3 linked regions of the Thiorhodovibrio winogradskyi genome follow. The protein of the gene in region 1 interacts with the protein of each later gene in a pairwise test. Links are inferred from orthologs where the notes say so. Each region holds a gene or a part of one and is shown in the gene's direction. Other genes may lie near its edges. The genes, in order: accC, ribD and cysM.

Region 1 (7,874 bases):
TCAAACGTTCACGCACGTGAGCCGTTCCGGGCACAGTCTTATTTTTCTGACATTGCCATGGGCGTGATCAGCGGGCTGGGCGCCGACGGCTATGAACTGGCGTTCATCGCCGCTCAAAACTACCTGAGATCCACCAACACTATGAATTCCGGCGGCGTCTAGCGGTTGCCTACCCAGTCAAGCCGGTCATCATGGATAATCACAACAAGCTCGGGCAGCGGATGCGATTGGCACCAAATCGCCAGCCCGGCCAGCCCTTCTGAATTAGCCCCATCGAGAGATCCAAGCCGCATGGACATCCGTAAGGTCAAAAAACTAATCGAGTTACTCGAAGAGTCGAACGTCGCCGAGATCGAGATTCACGAGGGCGAGGAATCGGTTCGCATCAACCGTTATGGCAGCGCTCCGCCGAACGTACTCATGCCGGCCAGCATGCCGTCCGCTCCAGCAGCACCTGGTCTGGGGGGGGGCGCCACCCTGGAGTCACCCGCCGTCAGTGAACCCGAGGATGGCACCCTGGTGCGTTCGCCCATGGTTGGCACCTTCTACCGCTCACCCTCACCAGGCACCAAGCCCTTTGTCGAGGACGGCTCCGAGGTTAAGCTTGGCGATACTCTGTGTATCATCGAGGCGATGAAGATCCTCAACCAGATCGAGGCGGACGTCGCCGGTCGCGTCAAGCGCATCCTGGTCGAAAACGGCCAGCCCGTGGAATACAACCAGCCGCTTTTTGTCATCGCATGATCGAGAAGGTCCTTATCGCCAACCGCGGTGAAATCGCGCTGCGTATTCAGCGCGCCTGCCGCGAGCTTGGCATTAAAACCGTGGCGGTGCATTCCGATGCCGACCGCGATCTCAAACACGTCCTGCTCGCCGATGAATCGGTCTGCATCGGCCCGGCGCCCTCGCGCGACAGCTACCTCCACATTCCGTCGATTATCAGCGCCGCCGAGGTGACCGATACAGTCGCCATTCATCCCGGCTATGGCTTTCTATCCGAGAACGCTGACTTTGCCGAACGCGTCGAGCGCAGCGGTTTTGTCTTTATTGGCCCCAAACCCGACACCATTCGTTTGATGGGCGATAAGGTCTCGGCGATTCGTGCGATGCAAGCAGCCGGGGTTCCCTGCGTACCCGGGTCCGACGGCCCGCTGAGCGAGGATCCCAACCGACTGCTGGAACTGGCGCGCGACATCGGCTACCCGGTTATCATCAAGGCCGCCGGCGGCGGCGGTGGACGCGGCATGCGCGTGGTGCATTCGGATGCCGCCCTGCTCAATGCCGTCTCCCTGACCAAGGCCGAGGCCGGCGCGGCTTTTGGCAACGACGTGGTTTATATGGAGAAGTACCTGGAAAATCCGCGCCACGTCGAGTTCCAGGTGCTGGCCGACAACCACGGCCATGCCATCCATTTGGGCGAACGCGACTGCTCAATGCAGCGCCGCCACCAGAAGGTGGTCGAAGAAGCCCCGGCACCGGGCATCACCGCCGAGCAGCGCCAGCGCATTGGCGAACGTTGCGCCGAGGCATGTGTTCGCATTGGCTATCGCGGTCTAGGCACCTTCGAGTTCTTGTACCAAGACGGCGAGTTCTATTTCATCGAGATGAACACCCGGGTGCAGGTCGAACACCCGGTCACCGAGATGGTCACCGGCATCGATATTGTGAAAGCGCAAATTCTGGTCGCCTCCGGCGAGCCTTTGCAATTTCAACAAAGCGATATCGAAATGCGCGGCCATGCCATTGAGTGCCGCATCAATGCCGAGCACCCGGAGACCTTCATGCCAAGCCCCGGGCGCATCGAGGACTTTCACGCCCCCGGTGGGCCAGGCATTCGCATGGATACCCACATCTACTCGGGCTACGTGGTGCCACCCTACTATGATTCCATGATCGGCAAACTGGTCGCCCATGGCGAGAATCGCGACTGTGCCATCGCGCGCATGAACAACGCCCTGCGCGAGACAGTCATCGAAGGTATACAGACCAACATCCCGCTGCATCGCCAGATCATGAAAGACGCCGCCTTCCAGGCAGGCGGCGCCAATATTCATTATCTGGAGAAAAAGCTCGGGCTGTAACGCTAATCGCCATCACGACTCGTCATGGCCTGGCTGCAACTGGCATTGATCGGCGCGCGCGAACAGGTGCCGCTGATTGAAGCCGCACTAGAGAGCGCCGGCGCCCTGGCCATCACCCTGGATGACCCGGAAGACCCGGGGCAAACAACACCATCGACCAATCTGGAGTTGCTCGAGCCCGCGCCTGGCGCCACCCCGCTGTGGGCGCTGGTGCGGATCACCGCGCTGTTCGAGGATGCGCCAGCCGCGCGTCTGCGAGCCGAGCAAACCGCCGACCAACTGCACGCCGCCCTGGCTGCGCCTCCCAGACTCGAGCCGCTCGCCGATCAGGTCTGGGAACGCGCCTGGCTCGCCCATTGGCAGCCACGACGCTTTGGCCGGCGACTTTGGGTTTGTCCCCATGGCCAAGCCCCGAGCGAACCCGAATGCCCTTCCGATCACGCTCTTGAGCAGGTGATCGTGGCGCTGGATCCGGGTCTCGCCTTCGGCACCGGCTCGCATCCCACCACCGCACTCTGCCTCGAATGGCTTGACAGCATCGACCTTGTTGGCAAGACGTTGCTCGACTACGGCTGCGGCTCCGGTATCCTAGCCATTGCCGCGCTCAAGCTCGGTGCCGCACGCGCCATCGCCATCGACCATGACCCGCAGGCACTGACTGCGACCACCGCCAATGCCGCGGCAAACGGCGTCGCCGCGCGACTCAGCTGCCTAGCACCTGATGCGCTCCCGCTTTTCAGCGCGGATGTGCTGATCGCCAACATTCTCGCCGGCGTTCTGGTCGAACTCGCTCCCATACTGACCCGCCTTTGCGCCACCAATGCACAGATCGCGCTTTCGGGTATCCTCGAGCCCCAAGTTCCGAGCGTCGCCGCCGCCTATGGTGGGCGCGTCGCCTTGCATGCGCCGGCCATTCGTGACCAATGGGCGCTGATCAGCGGTGATTGCATCCAGATACGCTAGCTCAGAAAAGCACGCCAAGAGATCATCATCTCCAAGGGACAGTATGCTGGAATCCACCGTATCGGCAAACACCGGCAACCGAGCAGCATCGCCATTACGGATTGGCTCTCTGGAACTCCCCTCGCGCGTGCTGCTTGCCCCCATGGCGGGCATCACCGACCGACCCTTCCGCCGTCTGTGTCGGGACTTCGGTGCCGGGCTTGCATTCTCGGAAATGCTCAGTGCCAACCCCGAACTGCGCCACACCCGCACCAGCGCGGAGCGACTGGATCATCGGGGAGAACCACGCCCATTCGCGGTGCAGATTGCCGGCGCCGATCCCGCGGCCATGGCGGATTTCGCGCGCTATGCCGTCGATCAGGGCGCGGACCTGATCGACATCAACCTGGGCTGCCCTGCAAAAACTGTCTGTCGTCAGGCGGCCGGCTCGGCACTGTTGCGCGACGAGCCACTGGTCGCGCGCATTCTCACCCAGGTTGTCCGCGCGGTCAGGGTTCCGGTCAGTGTCAAGACGCGAACCGGCTGGTCACCCCAAGAGCGTAATCTTGCAAGGATTGCACGCATCGCCGAAGACTCGGGAATCCTCATGTTAAGCGTGCATGGTCGCACCCGGAAATGTGACTTTCGTGGCCAGGCGGAACATTCAAGCCTGGCGGGCCTACGCGAACACACAAGCATGGTGCTCGTCGCCAATGGCGATATTGATACCCCAGAGAGCGCACATGCCGTGCTTGAACAGACGGGGGCAGATGCTGTTATGATTGGCCGCGCTGCCCTGGGGAATCCATGGATTTTCGATCGCATCAGGCGGTTTCTGACCTCCGGCGAACGGGTCGAGCCTCCCGGCCTGGACCAGATTCGGGATGTTCTGCTTTCCCACCTTGAGGCACTGCATGCGTTTTATGGCATGGGACGCGGTCCTCGCGTCGCCCGCAAGCACATCGTCTGGTACTGCCAGAACCTGCCCCGCTTTGCAGAGGTCCGCAAGGCCCTCCTGACAGCAACATCGGCAGCGGGGCAGCGCCACTTGCTCCAAAGCTACTTGACCAATCTGGTGACAGGGGAGATTGACGCATGAGGATCAACACGGCATCGATGACCGAGCCAGATGCCTGCCAGGATCAGCCCTGTCGTTCCATGAACCCGTCGGGGCCGGACAACGGCCCACCCTTGCACGACTGCGTGCGCACAGCCTTGCAATTTTATCTCGCGCGCATGGGCGATCATCAAATCGATAACCTGTATCGGTTCGTTCTCGACGAGGTCGAACGGCCGCTGCTCGAGACAGTCCTGCATCATGCCAGCGGCAATCAGACGCTTGCCGCGCGAATGCTTGGTGTCAGCCGGGGGACGCTGCGTAAGAAAATCTCTCAGTTTGGACTTTTGTCGGCCAACGATCCGAGGAACCCCTAGCATTTGACCCCTAGGGCACATAGATAGAACAAGAACCTAAGGAAACCTGATCGGCAGCGCTAGAATCCAGAGCGTCTCACCAGTGTGTTCTGGCAGCCATCTATCATCAACTTAACCACTGCCATTGAAATCCACCCATGCAAGCTGTTCGACGTGCCCTCATCAGTGTCTCCGACAAAACCGGCCTCCCCGATCTGGCCTCCGCGCTGGCCCGCCATCAGGTCGAGATCCTATCGACTGGCGGCACAGCCGCACTGCTGCGCGAACAGGGTCTCAGTGTCACCGAGGTAGCCGACCACACCGGGTTTCCGGAGATGATGAATGGCAGGGTCAAAACGCTCCATCCTATAATCCATGGCGGCATTCTTGGACGCCGTGGCCAGGATGAGGCTGTAATGAAGCAGCATGGCATCGCGCCGATCGACCTGGTGGTGGTCAACCTCTACCCGTTCGATCAACAAACCGCCGATCCCAAGTGCTCGTTAGCCGATGCCATCGAGCAGATCGACATCGGCGGTCCCACACTGGTGCGCGCCGCGGCCAAAAATCATGCCGCGGTCGCGGTGCTGGTCGAGCCCAAGGACTACGCGCCTTTGATTGCCGAGCTTGACGCGCATCAGGGCTGCATCGGCGAACAGCTGCGATTCGACCTCGCGGTGCGCGCCTTCGAGCACACCGCCCGCTATGATGCGGCCATCGCCAATGAGCTTGGGCGTCGCCTTGAGCGTGGCACGGTATCAGACCCAGAAGTCACCGCGGACGCCACCTCGAATGAGAGCACGCCAACCAAACCAAACCCCGCTGACGCCAGCTTTCCGCGCACCCTGACCTGGCAGCTTCGTCGCCAGCAGAGCTTGCGCTATGGCGAGAACCCCCACCAACAGGGGGCTTTCTATGTCGAGCCCAATACGCCGGATGGCAGCATAGCCAGCGCCAGTCAGCACCAAGGCAAGGAGCTGTCGTATAACAACATCGCTGATACCGACGCCGCGCTCGAATGCGTCAAGCAATTTACCGATGCGCCCACCTGCGTGATTGTCAAGCACGCCAATCCTTGCGGCGTGGCCGAAGGACGCAGCCTGCTCGAAGCCTATGAGCGCGCCTTTAGCACCGATCCGGAATCCGCCTTTGGCGGCATCATCGCCTTTAACCGGGAATTGGACGCGACCACAGTCAGCGCCGTGGTCGAGCGTCAGTTCGTCGAGGTGATGATCGCTCCCAGGATCAGCCATGAGGCACTGGAAGCCGCCAAGGCCAAAAAGAACCTGCGTCTGCTCAGCTGCGGCGACTGGTCAGTCGCCGGCGGTGTCAACACGCTCGACTTCAAACGCGTGACCGGCGGACTACTGATTCAAAGCGCTGATCGACTCATCGCGGCCGAACTGCGCCAGGTCAGCGCCCGCTCCCCGAGTCAGGCGGAAATGGCGGATTTGCTGTTCTCTTGGCGAGTGGCGAAGTTTGTCAAATCCAACGCCATCGTTTACGCGCGCGAACGCATGACCATCGGCGTCGGTGCCGGCCAAATGAGTCGGGTCAATTCAGCGCGCATCGCGGCCATCAAGGCGGATCAAGCGGGGCTTGCCGTCAAGGGTGCCGTCATGGCATCGGACGCCTTCTTTCCCTTCCGCGACGGGCTCGATCAGGCGGCGGAGGTTGGCATCACGGCGGTGATCCAACCGGGCGGCTCGGTGCGTGATCAGGAGGTCATCGCCGCCGCCGACGAGCATGGCATCGCAATGATTTTTACCGGCACCCGGCATTTTCGCCATTGATGGCGCGCCGGCCGCTAAACCACCCCAGTCGCGACTGAGGTTCCATCTTTCCCTGCCTATCTCCAGCTTGCCTCAAAGCCTTCGTCCGCCATGCGCATTCACCCCACCGCCATTGTCGCGCCCGACGCGGACCTGCATCCCAGCGTCACCATTGGCCCTTTCTGCATCATTGAAGCAGGCGTCAGGCTCGGCGAGGGGTGCGTGCTCGACAGCCATGTCCGCATCGAGGGCGGTACCCAAATCGGCCCCGGTAATCGCATCTGTCATGGCGCCACCCTAGGCACGGAGCCGCAGGATCTCGGCTTCCGCCCGGAGCATTCAAAACCGCTGGTCATAGGCGCGAATAATCACTTCAAGGAAGGCGTCAATATTAGCCGCGGTGTCAAAACCGACGCTGGTACCCGTATTGGCGACCACAATTACCTGATGGCCTTCTCGCACATCGGGCATGACTGCCAGGTGGGCAGCCATAACATTTTTGCCAATACCGCGACCCTGGGCGGCCATGTCACCCTAGGCAATCATATTTTTCTCGCCGGGCACGTGGCGGTGCATCAGTTCTGTCGCATTGGCGATCTGTGCATGATTGGCGGCGTGACCGGCGTGGCCCAAGACATTCCACCCTTCGCGCTGGCCAATGGGCAGCGCGCGCGCATTCTTGGGCTGAATACCGTCGGCCTGCGCCGCGCCGGTTTCGACCCTGGGGCGCGCAGTCGTATCAAGGCGGTCTATCGGCTGCTGTTCCGCTCCGGACTGCGCTTGAGTGCCGCCATGGAACAGGCCGCGGCCGACTTTCCAGGCCCGGAAACCGAGCGTATCCTGGTTTTTATTCGCGCTGGCGACTCAGGGCGCGGCATCGCCGCCTTCGGCCGCGAGCACGGCAAGCTGGGATGATGACCCAAGAAGGTCCATCGCTGCTAAACAACAGACTTAAGAACACCAGAGACTCTCGGGACTTCACGGACTGATCGGCTCAGTTGTAAACTCACCTTTGGCCAATTTCCACCAAACCATGAATCTGCTCATCATCGGCGGCGGCGGGCGCGAACATGCCCTCGCCTGGAAAGTCCGGCAATCGCCCCTAGCCGATCAGGTCTGGGTCGCGCCCGGCAATGGCGGCACGGCATGCGAGCCCGGTATCGAGAATGTCGACATCGACGCCAACAACATCGAACGCCTGGTTGCATTCGCGCGCGACAACGCGGTTGAACTCACCATCGTCGGCCCAGAAGCACCCCTGGTCGCCGGCCTGGTCGATGCCTTCACGGCGGCGGGACTGCGATGTTTCGGCCCCTCGGCAGCGGCTGCGCGACTGGAAGGGTCAAAGCAGTTCGCCAAGGACTTTCTTGCTAGCCATGGTATCCCGACAGCGGACTACCTGAGCTTTAGCGATCAGGCCGAGGCGCTGGCTTACCTGGATACGCGCGCCCCTTTCGCCAAGCCCGTGGTGATCAAGGCTGATGGTCTCGCCGCCGGCAAAGGGGTGGTGATTGCCGAGAGTCTGGACAGTGCGCGCGCGGCCGTGCAGGCCATGCTCAGCGGTGGTCAGTTCGGCGCGGCCGGTCAACGGGTAGTGATCGAAGACTTTCTCACCGGCGAGGAAGCGAGCTTTATTGCACTGGTCGATGGTGAAACCATTGTGCCA
Region 2 (7,957 bases), 630 kb from region 1 along the record:
ATCCCGATGCGCAACGCATCCTGGCCAGCGACGAGCCCTGGCAACTGGTGCCTGGAACCCTGGTGGAGGACTGGACCTCCAATTACCTGGTCACCCGCCAACCGCTGCCCGCTTATGCCGGTTCCAACTGGAACATGCTATTCGCCACCTTTGTGCCCCAGCGCAGCATTAAACGCATGTCACGCCATACCGTGTATTTTGAGCGGCGCCAGCGTTTGGTTGCTGCCCTGGTTTTTATTGGCGTTTTTACCCTGGTGATCTATCTGGTCTCTGCTCGGTTGAACAAAGTGCTGGTGCGCATGTCGTCTTTTTCCCAGCGGGCGTTGGGCATAGAGCATCCGGCATTCAGCCGTGGTGGCAATCAGTTGCTCTTGCTTGAGGAGTGGATTCAGCAGTTCACCCAACTGGTACTGCACGCGCGCGAGGAAATGCGCCGTAAGCATGAGAGCGAAATGCGCGCTACCGAGGCACTGAAGGCCGCCATCATGGAGGCCTCGCTCGATGCCATCGTGACCTTGAATCGTGACGGGCGCATGATTGATTACAACCCCACGGCGGAGCAGATGTTGGGGTTCGAGCCCGTTCAGGCCTTGGGTGAGCCCTTTGCCGAGCGCTTTATCGCCGCGGACGTTGTGGAGCGCTTTCAGGACATGCTCAGCGAGTCGGCCGGGCATCGGCTCGGTGAGCATCAGACCCATGTGCGCGGCGAGCTGCACGCCCAGCGCAGCGATGGGCTGATATTTCCCATTGAGTTATCCATCGTGCCCATTGATCTGGACGAGCAGCGCTTTTACACCCTCTATATCCATGACATCACCAAGCGCAAGCAGGCCGAACGCGAGATCAAAAGCCTGGCGCGTTTTGCCAGCGAGAGCCCCAACCCGATACTGCGCGTCAATGAACAAGGACTGATCGTCTATGCCAATGCGGCCAGCGAGCCCCTTTTGGCTTATTGGGAGACCACCCCCCAAGGCCAGTTGCCGCCGCTTTGGCGCGAGACCCTGGCCGAGGCGGTGCATGAGGGCCAGCCGCGGGAGCGCGAGGCCGACTTCGGCAGCCACATTTTTTCCCTGCTCTTTGTGCCTATTCAGGATCTCGGTTATGTGAATGTCTATGCGCGCGATATCACCGCCGTGCGCCGCGCCGAACAGGAGTCACGCCAGCACCAGGCCGAGTTGGTGCATGTGTGCCGCTTGAGCACCATGGGCGAGGTGGCCACTGGCATGGCGCATGAGCTCAACCAGCCCCTGGCGGCCATCGTGAATTACGCCAAGGGCGCCAGCCGGCGGCTGCAGGGTGGCATTGGCGAGACCGACGCCCTGGTGGCCGCCATGAGCCAGATCTCGAGCCAGGCCGAGCGCGCCGGCGAGATTATTCGCCGTCTGCGCGCCTTGGTGGGCAAACAGCCGCCGATTCGCTCGCGCGCGGATCTTAACCATCTGGTGCGTGAAGTCTGCGGTTTTGTTGAATTCGAGACCGAACGCCTGGCAGTGAGCATCGAGCTTGATCTGGCCGAGGGCGAGATTCCAGTCGATGTCGATCTGGTACAGATCGAGCAGGTCCTGCTGAACCTGGTGCGCAATGCGCTCGATGCACTGTCCGAGCAACCATCGGAGACCCGTCGCTTGGCCATTGCCACCCGCGTCAGCGATAGCACAGCCTGGGTGAGTGTCGCGGATAACGGCCCTGGAATCCCTTCCTCACGCATGGCGCGCTTGTTTGACCCCTTCTTCACCACCAAGGAGACTGGCATGGGCATGGGGCTGCCGATCAGCCAGACCATTCTCGACAACCACGAGGGGCGCATCTGGGCTGAATCCAGCCCGGGGCAGGGTGCTTGCTTTTTCATCAGCTTGCCGGTGTGGGATGCGCGTGAGACCGGGACTGGCGAGGCGTTGTCTATCCCGGCTCCAGCAGATCAAGGACCAGCAGATCGGGGACCGATTCGGGAGCAGGCATCAGGGTGAAAAAAGTGTCCATCTGCCCCCCGGGGCTATCCTGTCCCGGGGGCGGCCATGACGGTCGCGGCCGAAATCGCTACACTGCCCGGGTGATTCCTTTGAGTAAAACAATCCATTTCGCCACTTAGGAGCCTGCATGTTTGACACTACCATGAAGATCCAGGGCTACGACGAGGAGCTTTTCCAGGCACTGCGCGACGAGGAGCGCCGCCAGGAGGAGCACGTCGAGCTGATCGCATCGGAAAACTACACCAGCCCCCGGGTGCTCGAGGCCCAGGGCTCGGTGCTGACCAACAAATACGCCGAGGGTTATCCGGGCAAGCGTTACTACGGCGGCTGCGAGCACGTTGATGTCGCCGAGCGGCTGGCGATTGAGCGTGCCAAGGCCTTGTTTGGCGCCGATTATGCCAATGTGCAACCGCATTCCGGTTCCCAGGCCAACGCCGCGGTCTACATGGCCCTGTGCCAGCCGGGCGATACCGTGCTGGGCATGAGCCTGGCCCACGGCGGCCACCTGACCCACGGTGCCAAGCCGAATTTTTCCGGCAAGCTCTACAACGCGGTGCAATATGGGCTGAACCCCGACACCGGCGAGATCGACTACGACCAGGTCGCCGCCCTGGCGCGCGACCATCGCCCCAAGATGATGGTTGCCGGCTTCTCGGCCTACTCCCGGGTGGTCGACTGGCAGCGCTTTCGCGACATCGCCGATGAGGTCGGCGCTTATCTGCTGGTGGACATGGCCCATGTCGCCGGTCTGGTCGCCGCCGGGGTCTATCCCAGTCCCGTTGGCATCGCCGATGTCACCACCACCACCACGCACAAGACGCTGCGCGGCCCGCGCGGCGGCCTGATCCTGGCCAAGTCCAACCCCGAGATCGAGAAAAAGCTCAACTCCCTGGTCTTTCCTGGTACCCAGGGCGGGCCGCTGATGCATGTGATCGCGGCCAAGGCCGTGGCCTTCAAGGAGGCCATGGAGCCCGACTTCAAAAGCTATCAGCAGCAGGTGGTGACCAATGCCCGTGCCATGGCCGGGGTTTTTATCGAGCGCGGGTTCGAGGTGGTCTCGGGTGGCACCGACGATCATCTGTTCCTGGTTAGCTTTATCGCCCAAGGCCTGACCGGCAAGGATGTCGATGCCTGGCTGGGCGCGGCCAATATCACGGTGAACAAAAACGCCGTGCCCAATGATCCGCAGTCGCCCTTTGTCACCAGCGGCATTCGCGTCGGCACCCCAGCCATCACCACCCGCGGCTTTGGCGAGGCCGAGGCGCGCGAACTGGCCGGCTGGATGTGCGATCTCATCGACAGTCGCGGTGGTGCTGGCGCCATCGAGAAGGTCAAGTCACAGGTGCTCGCGCTGTGCCAGCGTTTCCCGGTTTACGCCCGTTGAGCGCGAGCCTGGGGTTTCAAACTCCTTCGGCCCGGCGCGGCGCCGGTCGCTGAGATCGGCCCGTGCGCTGCCCCTTCTGTGGTGCCGAGGACACCAAGGTAGTGGACTCGCGCCTCTATGGCGACGGCGATCAGGTGCGCCGGCGCCGGCGTTGCATTGTCTGCGCCGAGCGCTTCACCACCTATGAAAAACCCGAGTTGGAACTGCCGCGGGTGATCAAACGCGATGGCTCGCGGGTGCCCTTTGACGGTCGCAAGCTGCGTTCCGGGCTCATGCGCGCGGTCGAGAAGCGCCCGGTCAGCGCCGATCAGATCGAGGCCGTGATCGCGCGCATCGGTCGGCGGTTGCAGGCCACGGGTGCCAGCGAGGTGCATTCACGCGAGATCGGGGAATTCCTGATGGACGAACTGCGCGGACTCGATCAGGTCGCCTATGTGCGCTTTGCCTCGGTGTATCGCAAGTTCGAGGATGTCGAGGCCTTTCGCGAGGAGATAGAGCGCCTGGAGCGCCAACCCTCGCCCGAGGTGAAACGTGCTCAGCTTGACCTGCTCAGCGTGCTGGAGTCGAAATGAGCCAGGTCGATGCCGCCGAGGACGCGCGCTTCATGGCCCGGGCGCTGCGCCTGGCCGAACGCGGACTCTACAGCACGGACCCCAACCCACGGGTCGGCTGCCTGCTGGTGCGCGCGGGCGAGATCATCGCCGAGGCCTGGCATGAGCGCGCCGGCGAGCCTCATGCCGAGGCGCTTGCACTGCGTCAGGCCGGCGAGCGGGCCCAGGGTGCCACGGCCTATGTCACCCTCGAGCCCTGTTGTCATCAAGGGCGCACGCCGCCCTGTACAGAGGCGCTGATCAAGGCCGGGGTGGCACGGGTGGTCGCGGCCATGCAAGATCCCAATCCGCGCGTGGCCGGGCAGGGCTTCGCGCGGCTGCGCGCGGCCGGCGTGCTGGTCGAGGCAGGGCTGATGCAAGCCGAGGCCGAGGCTTTGAACCCGGGATTTATCCGCCGCATGCGCGACGGCCTGCCCTGGGTGCGCTGCAAGCTGGCCATGAGCCTGGACGGGCGCACAGCCATGGCCAGTGGCGAGAGCCGCTGGATTACCTCGGACGCCGCGCGCGCCGATGTGCAGCGACTGCGCGCCCGCTCATCGGCCATTGTGACTGGAATTGGCACTGTGTTGGCCGATAATCCAGCGCTCAATGTGCGTATCGACCCCGTGACGGGCCGGCCTCCAGCGACCGGATCGGCGCCGCGCCAGCCGCCGCGGGTGGTACTCGACAGCCAGTTGCGCCTGCCCTCTGACGCGCGTCTGTTGGCATTGCCCGGGCAGACCTTGGTCATGACCGCGGTCACTGCCGAGCACCCGCGCTGGAGTTCGCTCGAAGCCGCCGGCGCCGAGGTGCTGGCGTGCATTCCATCGCGCACTGGGCAGATCGACCTTGGTCGCGCGCTGCGGGAACTCGCCCACCGCGAATGCAACGAGGTGCTGATCGAAGCCGGCCCGCGTCTGGCGGGCGCGGCCCTGCGCTGCGGCTGGATCGATGAACTTTGGCTTTATTTGGCCCCGCACCTGATGGGCGACGCGGCACGCGGGCTTTTTCATCTGCCGGGGCTTGAGCGCATGGATGAGCGCATCGGGCTGGAACTGCTGGATGCGCGCCAGATTGGCGGCGATCTACGCCTGCGCCTGCGTCCGCGAGAGGGCGTTGAAACAATGGCGACAGGGTTGGCGGCAACCGCTGGCCAGGAAGCAGGGCAGGGCGTCCATGTGTGAACTTTTTGCCATGTCCAGCCGGGTGCCGGCGACCCTTGGTTTGTCGCTCGGGCGCCTGGCGCGCCACGGCGGCGTCGAGGGACCGCACAAGGACGGCTGGGGGCTGGCGTGTTACGAGCAACGCGACTGCCTGCTGCTACGCGAACCGCGCCCGGCGTGCGAAAGTCTGCTGCTGCGATTTGTGGATGTTCAGGGGGTTCGCACCTGCATGGCGGTGTCGCACTTGCGCCTGGCCACCTTCGGCGCGCGCTCGTTGCAAAATACCCAGCCCTTTGTGCGCGAACTAGGCGGTCGCAGCCATGTGTTTGCGCACAATGGCGATTTCCCGCAACTGCTGGAGCAGCCCGCGCCGAGCAACACACGCTTCCGCCCCATCGGCGATTCAGACTCAGAGCGCGCCTTCTGTATCCTGATAGAGGGCCTGGCCCCACTGTGGGAAGACCGCGATGAGCCGCCACCGCTGGAGCAAAGGCTGGCCGTAATAGCCGACTTTAGCCGCGAAATGCGCAAGCTCGGTCCCGCCAACTTCATCTACGCCGATGCCGACGCGCTCTTCATCCACGCCCACCGTCGCACCCAGCCCGACGGCGTCATGCGCCCGCCTGGGCTCTACCTACTGCAACGCTCGTGCTGGGAATCAGCGCCCGAACTCAAGGATGCCGGCGTGCGCCTGCAGACCGTGCGCCAGGACGTGGCGCTGATCGCCAGCCTGCCGCTAACCGATGAGCTATGGGAACCGCTCGGCGAGGGCGACCTGATCGCCCTGCGCAACGGGCGTTGCCACGACATCGAAGGCCGCTGGCGCACGCCCGAGGACGTCAGCGGTCGCGCGCCCTCGCAGCCGAGAGTCGCGGCAACAGGGTAGGGCGTCAAACACAGCCAGTCGGCTTCGGCAGGCCACCCCACTTGCAGATCAGCTTCATCGGGCCCTTCTTAAAAATGTTGTACAACTCTTTGGTCGAAACGCCCTGTTTTTTGGCGAAAATTCTGATCGGCGGCACCACGCCGTCATTGTCGTACATGGCCCGCGCCTCACGGATGAAGCCCATGACCTGATCGTTCATCTCAAAATCATCCGAGGTGGCTAGCTCTTGCGCCACTGCCTCGCTCCAATCGTCACGATTGATCAAAAATCCCTCATTATCAAGGGCAACGCTGATAGTCATGAGAAAACTCCTGAATATTTTTTCACTGAGAAACCCGAGCCTCGCGCGAATCTAGCCGCGCGTTTTTTCGATCAACGCGCGAAGCCGAACCGGCCGCACCAAAAGACAATGGAGTCAGAACCGGCGCATATCCAGCCTGCAGGGCGCGACCCGGCGGATGACCATCAGTATCATGAATGACTACAGCAAGATGCGCTGGAGACCGCGGGAACTGGCCACGGCAAATCTTAAAGCTGGCCCCGCGCCGGTGTCGCCAAGCGCGACGGCGCACTTATCGGTGATCTTGCTTGCCTGCCGGGGGGCTTCCCGTGTCCGCCAGTGGGTGTTAATGTCCTGCCAAACCCTTGGTCAGCCACGATGATTTTTCCGGGATAGCGCGGACAAGGCGTCGCTCAAAACCGAATTTGACTCTTATGAATATAACCTGGCGTGCCACAAACATCCGTGCGATACCATCCGTTTTCCGAGCCATGAATATTGATCGTTGATTGATTGCGCACCGAACAGAGAATTTCTCCATTTGGACGATTCCTGACGTTTGATGGCGGATCGTAAACAATGGCGACGCCAGCGGAGGATACGACAGGTTTTGATTGAGGAACTTGTCCAGTGTTGACCTTGCAGCCACGACGCTTTTCTTCCGCTTTTAATGCCGCCACGCGCCGTTGTTCATCTGTTGACAATGACGGGCTTTTGGTCCAGCAAGAGTATTCCGAGAAGGTACTTTGCCCCAGATTTGTTGAAAAACAATAACCGTTTTCGGCGTAGATCAAATTTCGCTCGTACCACAGATCATAGCAACTCTCGGCTTGTACCTGGGCCGAGCCCATGACAGCAAAAACAATGCAAATCAGCTTTTTCATGTCTTTTTCCTCACCAATACCCAGACGAAGTCCGAAGGCAGCGCACCCGCTTTACTGCCCGGTAAAGGGCAGCCGATCAATCCGATCAGCATACCACATAAATCGCAGCGTATTGGAGACGACCGGGCCAAACGAGCCAACCGGGCCGCCATCGATTCAAGAGTTGGTTCCAACCCGTTGTTAACTGAGTTTTTAGGTTTAAGAACGATCCAACCTTATTCGTTAGAAGTGTAAGTGATTCGAACTCGCCTTCTAATCACTCGTCAATAGATCCAGTTGACAATACTTCCTTTAACTTTTTCATTGTGAAATTGGTCCGTGATTCTGGGTCTATACGGAGCTTCCGTGTCCTTGTCCATTCGATTAACTCCACTAAATCGATATCGATCTTTATGACCTTAAAGCCGGCATTCTCCATGTCCAGACGGCATTTCTCTGTTATTGCGATCATCTCGTCATATGAGATAGCGAAATTTTCTTTGTCAACAGATTTTTTTCTAAGGATTGCATATTGATCTCTTCGATAATAAGGGAGAGAACAAATCTTTGATGTCAAATGTTTCACCTTGTGGTTGATCTTTTTGGCCTAACGGTCAAGATAACCGGCACCGCGAAGCACCTTCCGGTTCACCGAGTTGCAGTGCAGTTGCGCTGGGGAACTGGCTGATCTTGCCTTGAAGACAAGCGAGCACCCAGTCTACCGCCTGAGCAAATCTGGTTCTGGAGATCTCCTTGTGGCCGAGAAACTGAGAGAAGACCGGGAAGATAAGGAAGGCTTTGCCTTTTCCTGTAATGCACTG
Region 3 (7,716 bases), 1.3 Mb from region 1 along the record:
AGCATGAAATGCGCCATGTCATCCTCGGCATGACCGTCGAAGCCGGCGGAAATCATGATCAGCTCGGGCTTGAAGTCATCCAGGCGGGCTAGCCAGCCTTGCTCGACCGCCGCGCGGTAGGCCGCGCCGTCGGTGCGCGCGGGCAGCGGCAGGTTGAGCACATTGGGCGCCTGGCTGTTGGCGCCCGAGCCGGGGTAGAAAGGGTGCTGAAAGCTTGAACAAAAGAGCACGCGCTCATCGCCGGCAAAAATATCCTCGGTGCCATTGCCATGATGGACATCGAAATCGACAATGGCGATGCGCTGGATATCATGTTCCGCCAACGCATGGGCGGCGCCCACGGCGACATTGTTGAAGAAGCAAAAGCCCATCGCCTGGTGGCGCTCGGCGTGGTGCCCTGGCGGGCGCACGGCGCAGAAGGCGGCATGGTGCTTGTCGGTCATCACCAGGTCGACCCCGAGCATGGCGGCTCCGGCGGCGCGCAGGGCGGCCTTCAGGGTGCCGGCGCTCATGGCGGTATCGCCATCGACCCAGGTAAGCACATCGCTTGCGGTGGGCGCGTTGGCGAAAATCATTTCGACGTACTCGGCATCATGCACCCGCAGCAGGGCTTCGCGCTCGGCGAGTGGCGCGTCATAATGGGTCAGCAGCATTTCAATGCCGGAGGCGATCAGCCGGTCGGTGATCGCGTGCAGGCGCTCGGGTACTTCCACATGGTGCGCGCCCATGCGGTGATCCAGGCAGTCGGGATGGGAGATGTAGGCTAGATTCATTGGGTGGGTCATTTATCCACTAACTAACGACCTGCGTCCAGGTCCAAGAGGGCACCTTATCCATGCGCCTATCAGATGTCGATCAATTATTCGTGCCCAGTGCCGTGGCCGTCTTTGGCGCCAGCGACCGCGAGGGCTCGGTTGCTGGCATGGTGTTTCGCAATCTGCTTGCCGGCGGCTTCAAGAGCGGATGCTATCCGATTAATCCCAAATATGAACAGGTAGGGGGCGAACGCTGTTATCCCAATCTGGCGGCGCTCGATAAACATGTCGAGTTGGCGCTGATCGCCACCCCGGCGGAGAAGGTGGCCGGGATTCTTGATCAATGCGGCGAGGCCGGGGTGCGTGCCGCCGTGGTGCATTCGGCTGGTTTTGCCGAGCGCGGCGAGCGCGGCGCCGCCTTGCAGGAGAAGCTGGTGGAAGCCGCGCGGCGCAATCGGGTGCGGGTGCTGGGGCCAAATTGCCTGGGGGTGATGCGCCCATCGCACGGGCTGAACGCCACCTTTGGCCATGAGCAGGCGCTGCCCGGCCACGTCGCCCTGGTGTCCCAGTCAGGTGCGGTCTGCACCGCCATGCTCGATTGGGCTGGACCGCGGCGCATTGGCTACTCGGCGGTGGTGTCCCTGGGCGCGGCGGCGGATGTGGACTTTGGCGATGTGCTCGATTACCTGGCGCTCGATGCCCAAACCCACAGCATTTTGCTCTATGTCGAGGGCATTCGTGATGCGCGCCGCTTCATGAGCGGGCTGCGCGCGGCCGCGCGGCTCAAACCCGTGGTGGTGGTCAAGACCGGGCGCCATCCGGCAGGCTCGCGCGCGGCCAAGTCGCATACTGGTGCCTGGGTGGGCTCAACCGAGGTATTTCGCGCGGTGATGGAGCGCGGTGGGGCGGTGCAGGTCGACACGCTCGATCAACTCTTCGCCGCCGCCCAGGTGTTCGGCGCCGGGCGGCGCATCAGCGGCCATCGCATCGCCATTGTCACCAATGGCGGCGGGCCGGGCGTGCTGGCGGCGGACCGCGCGGTGGAGTTGGGACTGAGCCTGGCGACCTTGAGCGATGAGACCCGCGCCGAGCTGGAAAAACTGCTGCCCGAGCACTGGTCGCATGGCAATCCTATTGATGTCATTGGCGATGCCCCCGCAGCACGCTATGGCGGGGCCTTGCGCGCCTGCTTGGCCGATGCCAATGTCGATGGTGTGCTGGCGATTCTTGCGCCCGTGGCCAGCGTTGACCCAACCGCGGTGGCGCGCGAGGTGATTGAGGCTGCCGCCAAGACGCGCAAGCCGGTGCTGGCCTGTTGGATGGGCGCGACCCGGGTGGCCGAGGCGCATGCGCTCTTCTCCGAACACGGTCTGCCGCACTATGACCTGCCCGAGGCCGCCGCTGAGGCGCTGTCTTTCCTCGGCCGCCAGCAGCGCAACCAAAAGCTCCTAATGCAATCCCCCGGGCCGCTGTCCCAGCAACTCATGCCCGATGTCGAGGGCGCGCGTCTGATCATCGAAGGCGTGATGGCCGAGGGGCGCAAGACGCTCGGTACCATCGAGGCCAAGGCGATTCTGGCCGCCTTTCGCATCCCCACCACCCAGACGGTGCTGGCGCGCTCGCCAAACGAAGCGCTGATTGCCGCCGAGGCGCTGTCCTTCCCGGTGGTGATGAAAATTAACTCGCCGGACATTCGCTACAAGTCCGATGTCGATGGCGTGCGCCTGAACCTCACCGACGCCCAGAGCGTGCGCCGTGCCTACATCGAGCTGACCGAGCGCGCGCGCAGCCTGCGCCCCGAGGCCAAGATCGAAGGGGTGACGGTCGAGCACATGATCCCCACCCGCGCCGCGCGCGAACTCATGGTGCGGGTGGCGCGCGATCCCATCTTTGGACCTGTGATCAGCTTCGGCGCTGGCGGCACCGACACCGACGTGCTCGCTGATCGCGCGCTGGGCCTGCCGCCGCTCAATGCCTTCATCATCCAGACCATGGTCGAGCACACTCGGGTGGCGCGCCTAATGGGGGCTTTCGGCAACATGCCGCCGATGAACCGCCAGGCGTTGGCGCGCATCCTGCAGCGCGTCTCCGAGATGGTGTGCGAGCTGGCCGAGGTGATCGAGCTGGAAATCAACCCACTGATTGGCAATGATCTGGACGTCATCGCGGTGGATGCGCGCATTCAGGTCACCTACCGTCCGCCGCAGATGCCAGTCTACGGGCACATGGCCATTCACCCCTATCCCCAGCACTTGATCGAGCGCGTGCCCCTGCCGGATGGCACGGATCTCACCATCCGCCCCATCCGCCCCGAGGACGCGCAGATGGAGCAGGACTTTGTGCGCGGCCTCTCGGAGCAGACCAAGTATTTCCGCTTCATGCAGGCCATCAAGGAGCTGACGCCCGAGATGCTGGTGCGCTTTACCCAAATCGACTATGACCGCGAGATGGCACTGATCGGTGTGGTGGTGGATCAGGGCCAGGAGGTCGAGGTTGGGGTGGCGCGCTATATGTCCCGCCCGGGTGGCGATACCTGCGAGTTCGCCATTGTGGTATCAGATGCTTGGCGCAATCGCGGCATCGGCGCGCGCCTAATGCGCTCGCTGATGAGTAACGCCCGCGCCAAGGGCCTGCGCATCATGGACGGGGAGGTGCTCTCGGCCAACACCCGCATGCTGGCGCTGGTCAAATCGCTCGGGTTTAGCATCGAAAGCGACAGGCTCGACCCCAGCGTCAAGCAGGTGTCGAAGGTGTTGTAGGAGTGGCAATGAACGACCCAAGCATCGAATCCCTCATCGGCAACACCCCATTGGTGCGTCTGCAACGGCTGCCGGGGGAGACCAGCAATCGCATCCTCGCCAAGCTGGAGGGCCAAAATCCCGCCGGCTCGGTGAAGGACCGCGCCGCACTGAACATGATTCAGCGCGCCGAGCATCGCGGCCGCATCAAACCTGGCGATACCCTGATCGAGGCCACCAGCGGTAATACCGGCATTGCACTGGCCATGGCGGCTGCCATTAAAGGCTATCGCATGCTGCTGATCATGCCCGAGAACATGAGCGTCGAGCGGCGCCAGTCCATGGCCGCCTTTGGCGCCGAGATTCGCCTCACGCCCCGGGAAGGCAGCATGGAGGCAGCCATTGATCTGGCGCGCGCGCTGGAAGCGGGCGGGGAGGGCGTGCGACTGGATCAGTTCTCCAATCCGGATAATCCCGAGGCGCATTACGAGACCACGGGCCCCGAGATTTGGCGCGACACCCAGGGCAGGGTGACCCACTTCGTCAGCGCCATGGGGACCACGGGCACCATCATGGGCGTCAGCCGTTACCTCAAGCAGCGCAACCCGAAGGTGTGCATTGTTGGCGTGCAGCCAGAAGATGGCTCCAGCATCCCCGGCATCCGGCGCTGGCCGGCGGACTACCTGCCCAAGATCTACGACCCCGCCGGTGTTGACCGAATTCTTGATGTCTCCCAGACCGAGGCCGAGGAAACCACGCGTCGGCTGGCGGCGGAGGAGGGCATCTTTGCCGGCATCTCCTCGGGTGGCGCGGTCGCCGCGGCGCTCAAGCTCGCGCGCGAGCAGCGGGATGCCGTGATTGTGGTCATTATCTGTGATCGTGGTGATCGCTACCTCTCCACCGGCGTTTTTCCGGCCTGATGGCGGTCGGAGTCCGCGCGACCCTGCCCCTGAGGCGGGCAAACAACCGAAACATCCAAGCGAAGCCAGAGATTTGAGCAAGAAAAAACCGCTACCGCGAGAGCCCTTCGAAGCCGAAATCACTGGTTTGAGTCACGATGGTCGTGGTGTGACTCATGTCGACGGAAAAGCCGTGTTCGTCGCCGGTGCTCTCGCTGGTGAGCGGGTGCGGCTGCGCCTGACGCGCCGTCAGCGCCGCTACGATGAGGCCGAGGTTGTCGAGGTGCTCAGCGCCGCCGCCGATCGCGTCACGCCGCGCTGTCCTCACTTTGGCCTCTGCGGCGGCTGCGCGCTGCAGCATCTGGCCCCGGTGGCGCAGATTGGCATGAAGCAGGACATCCTTGCCGAGGTCTTGCAGCGCATCGGCAAGGTGCGGCCCGAAACCTGGTTGCCGCCGCTGGTGGCCGGGCATTGGGGCTACAGGCGCAAGGCCCGACTGGGTGTGCGCTATGTGGCGAAAAAAGGGCGGGTGCTGGTCGGCTTTCGGGAGCGCGGCTCGTCTTTCATTGCTGATCTGAGTCGCTGCGAGGTGCTGCACCCGGCTGTTGGCGGGCGTCTGACAGAGCTGGCCGAGCTCATTGGACAGCTCAGCATTCGCGAGCAGGTCGCCCAGGTCGAGATGGCGCAAGGCGATGATCCTGTTGTGCTGGTCTTTCGTGTGCTCGAGCCGCCGACGCTGGCTGATATTGACCTGCTGCAAGCCTTCGGTGCCCGTACTGGCCTGCATGTCTATCTCCAGCCCGGCGGTCTTGACAGCGTGGAACCCCTGCCAGGCCAGCAGGTGGGACTGACCTACGCCTTGCCCGCCGAGGATGTCACTCTGGCCTTCGAGCCCAATGATTTCACCCAGGTCAATCTGGAACTCAACCGCCTGATGGTCGCGCGCGCGCTCGAACAACTCGATCCCGGTCTGGATGATCGGGTGTTGGACTTGTTTTGTGGGCTTGGCAATTTTACCCTGCCCATCGCGCGTCGTTGTGCCTTTGTGTTGGGTGTTGAAGGGGATGGAGGCCTGGTCGGGCGGGCGCGGGCCAATGCCCGGCGCAATGGGCTCGATGACAGCCGCGTGCGCTTCGAGCAGGCCGATCTTTACAGTGACTCTTCGGATCAGGATTTGACTGGACACTGGGCCTGGATGCGGCAGAGGTTTGATCTCGCGCTCATTGATCCACCCCGCAGCGGCGCCTTGCAGGTACTTGACGCACTGGTCGCGACTGGTATTCGCCGTTTAGTCTATGTGTCTTGTTATCCCGGCACGCTCGCGCGCGATGCCGGGTATCTGAGCGAGCGTCACGGCTTCCGTCCGCTGGCCGCCGGCGTCATGGATATGTTTCCGCATACAGCCCATGTTGAGTCCATGGCCGTGTTCGAGCGCTGAGTGCTCGGCCGCGGGATGCCGGGCGCGAGACTTCCTCAATCACAATGCGAGTGTCATGCAATGCCTGAACCAGAGAGTCAAGCCAAGTTGTTAAGCGGCGAACTCGAAAACGCCCTGGATTTTGCCAAAGGGAAGGGGTTGATCACCGCCATTGCCCAGGATGCCGACAGCGGGGAGGTTCTGATGGTGGCCAACATGAACCAGGAGTCGCTGGCCAAGACACTCGAGTTGGGCGAGGCGGTTTACTGGAGCCGCTCGCGCCAGAAACTCTGGCACAAGGGCGAGGAAAGCGGTCATCTGCAGAAGGTCCGGGGCATCTATCTGGACTGCGATGGCGACGCCCTGCTGCTTAAGGTCGAGCAGATTGGCGGGGCGGCTTGCCACACGGGAAAACGCAGTTGTTTCTTCCGCAAGATCGAACAGAACCGCCTGATCGACCTGGGTGAGCAGGTGTTTGATCCCAAAGAGGTTTACCCTCAGTGACGCAGTGTCAACGACAGTCGCGCGAACAATGCCTCAGGTAGGTCCTTGCCTGTCAATCGAGTCATGCATGCCACGGGCACAGACTGAGCCAATGCTTCAGGTAATCCATTCCAATCGACTCGAGACGCTTGTCGAGACGCTTGTCGATGCGCTTGCTGGGGAACTGGCCGGGAAATTGACTCCCGGTGACAGAGCGGCCCGCGGCGATCCTTTCGAGCCGGACCTCATCGTGGTGCCCAACCAAGGCATGGCGCGCAGGCTGTCGCAGCAACTGGCTGTGCGTAACGGGCTTGTTCGCAACCGGCCACACGGAGGCCGCATGAGCCTGCAACCTCTGCGTGCCGCGGTCGCGCGTGGGGCGCGCTGGGTTTCTGGCTGCGAACCCCCGAGGGCGTGCGTCGCCTGCTGCCGGCCCGCCTTCCAGCACACGAGACCGTCTTCGCCATGACCATTCACAAAAGCCAGGGTAGCGAATTCGATAGCGACCTGCTCGTCATGCCAGAAAACGACAGCCCAATGCTTACCCGTGAATTGCTCTACACCGGCATCACCAGGGGCAAACAGCAGGTCGCTATCATGGCTGAGCCAAGCGACATTGCCTCGGCCTGCGCGCGCCGAGTCGAGCGGACCACGGGACTTTTTGACGCGCTTTGGCGGTCATGATGTTGCGCAACCAAAATCACGTGGCTTGATTCATCGAACAGTTGGCCCGACCTCTGACCCCGTTATTCATTGCAACGAGGTGCTCGGGATGGATGTGCTAGAACGAATCGATCAGCAGGTGAAGGGTAATCCGGTGGTGATCTACATGAAGGGAACGCCACAATTTCCACAATGTGGCTTTTCCATGCGCGCGGCTCAGGCGCTCTCTGATTGCGGTGTGCCTTTTGCTTTCGTCAACGTGCTGCAGGACCCGGATATTTTCGAACATCTGCCGCGCTACGCGGATTGGCCGACCTTCCCGCAGATATACGTCGATGGTGAACTCATCGGCGGTTGTGATATCACCCTCGAGCTGCATCAGTCCGGCGAGCTCAAGTCGATGATGGAAGCAGCGGCGGCCAAACAGCCCGAGGCCGGCTGATCAACGCGCTGTCTTCAAGCAGGCGCCGGAAGCGGCCGCGAAGGGGGCTTGGCTTGCTCGCCTGTGTTTATAGGGGCAAGCCACGTTCGTGGCATTGGTTGAGAATGCGGCAAAATAATCGGGCAGTTTGCTCGGCGTCGTAGATGGCCGAGTGGGCCTCGCTGTCGTCCCAGTCAAGTCCGGCGGCGCGGGCCGCCTTGGCGAGAACCGTCTGGCCGTAGGCAAGCCCCGCCAAGGAAACAGTGTCGAAAACGCTGAAGGCATGAAACGGATTGCGCTTGAATCCGGTGCGCTCGACGGCGGCTTTCAGGAAGCCAAG

What was found.
Region 2: the proteins of accC (region 1) and ribD interact in binary tests that used the Escherichia coli proteins (3 or more experiments, as listed by UniProt). The link is inferred for Thiorhodovibrio winogradskyi from one-to-one orthologs.
Region 3: the proteins of accC (region 1) and cysM interact in binary tests that used the Escherichia coli proteins (3 or more experiments, as listed by UniProt). The link is inferred for Thiorhodovibrio winogradskyi from one-to-one orthologs.

What each region holds. Positions count from the first base shown.
Region 1 is NZ_CP121472.1:1,784,389-1,792,262, reverse strand. What follows is about bases 1-2,910. They hold accC (acetyl-CoA carboxylase biotin carboxylase subunit), read left to right. Parts: upstream 1-740; coding sequence 741-2,081; downstream 2,082-2,910. Other genes in these bases: prmA (50S ribosomal protein L11 methyltransferase), read left to right, coding at 2,106-2,910; accB (acetyl-CoA carboxylase biotin carboxyl carrier protein), read left to right, coding at 292-744; aroQ (type II 3-dehydroquinate dehydratase), read left to right, coding at 1-162. In the rest of the region: more of prmA, read left to right, coding at 2,911-3,044; tRNA dihydrouridine synthase DusB, read left to right, coding at 3,088-4,122; Thiowin_RS07920 (helix-turn-helix domain-containing protein), read left to right, coding at 4,119-4,457; purH (bifunctional phosphoribosylaminoimidazolecarboxamide formyltransferase/IMP cyclohydrolase), read left to right, coding at 4,595-6,229; lpxA (acyl-ACP--UDP-N-acetylglucosamine O-acyltransferase), read left to right, coding at 6,320-7,123; purD (phosphoribosylamine--glycine ligase), read left to right, coding at 7,242-7,874. UniProt on the Escherichia coli protein: This protein is a component of the acetyl coenzyme A carboxylase complex; first, biotin carboxylase catalyzes the carboxylation of the carrier protein and then the transcarboxylase transfers the carboxyl group to form malonyl-CoA.
Region 2 is NZ_CP121472.1:2,417,956-2,425,912, forward strand. The notes cover bases 3,033-6,025. They hold ribD (bifunctional diaminohydroxyphosphoribosylaminopyrimidine deaminase/5-amino-6-(5-phosphoribosylamino)uracil reductase RibD), read left to right. Parts: upstream 3,033-3,922; coding sequence 3,923-5,128; downstream 5,129-6,025. Other genes in these bases: glyA (serine hydroxymethyltransferase), read left to right, coding at 3,033-3,354; nrdR (transcriptional regulator NrdR), read left to right, coding at 3,417-3,926; Thiowin_RS10775 (class II glutamine amidotransferase), read left to right, coding at 5,121-5,993; Thiowin_RS10780 (TusE/DsrC/DsvC family sulfur relay protein), read right to left, coding at 5,998-6,025. Outside these bases: Thiowin_RS10755 (PAS domain-containing sensor histidine kinase), read left to right, coding at 1-1,967; more of glyA, read left to right, coding at 2,098-3,032; more of Thiowin_RS10780, read right to left, coding at 6,026-6,294; Thiowin_RS10785 (YARHG domain-containing protein), read right to left, coding at 6,687-7,157; Thiowin_RS10790 (hypothetical protein), read right to left, coding at 7,751-7,957. UniProt on the Escherichia coli protein: Converts 2,5-diamino-6-(ribosylamino)-4(3h)-pyrimidinone 5'-phosphate into 5-amino-6-(ribosylamino)-2,4(1h,3h)-pyrimidinedione 5'-phosphate.
Region 3 is NZ_CP121472.1:3,082,161-3,089,876, reverse strand. What follows is about bases 2,716-5,467. They hold cysM (cysteine synthase CysM), read left to right. Parts: upstream 2,716-3,522; coding sequence 3,523-4,413; downstream 4,414-5,467. Other genes in these bases: rlmD (23S rRNA (uracil(1939)-C(5))-methyltransferase RlmD), read left to right, coding at 4,487-5,467; Thiowin_RS13995 (bifunctional acetate--CoA ligase family protein/GNAT family N-acetyltransferase), read left to right, coding at 2,716-3,514. In the rest of the region: Thiowin_RS14000 (histone deacetylase family protein), read right to left, coding at 1-773; more of Thiowin_RS13995, read left to right, coding at 836-2,715; more of rlmD, read left to right, coding at 5,468-5,830; hisI (phosphoribosyl-AMP cyclohydrolase), read left to right, coding at 5,891-6,313; Thiowin_RS25330 (exodeoxyribonuclease V subunit gamma), read left to right, coding at 6,342-6,761; Thiowin_RS13975 (ATP-binding domain-containing protein), read left to right, coding at 6,758-6,976; grxD (Grx4 family monothiol glutaredoxin), read left to right, coding at 7,065-7,397; rnt (ribonuclease T), read right to left, coding at 7,465-7,716. UniProt on the Escherichia coli protein: Two cysteine synthase enzymes are found. Both catalyze the same reaction. Cysteine synthase B can also use thiosulfate in place of sulfide to give cysteine thiosulfonate as a product.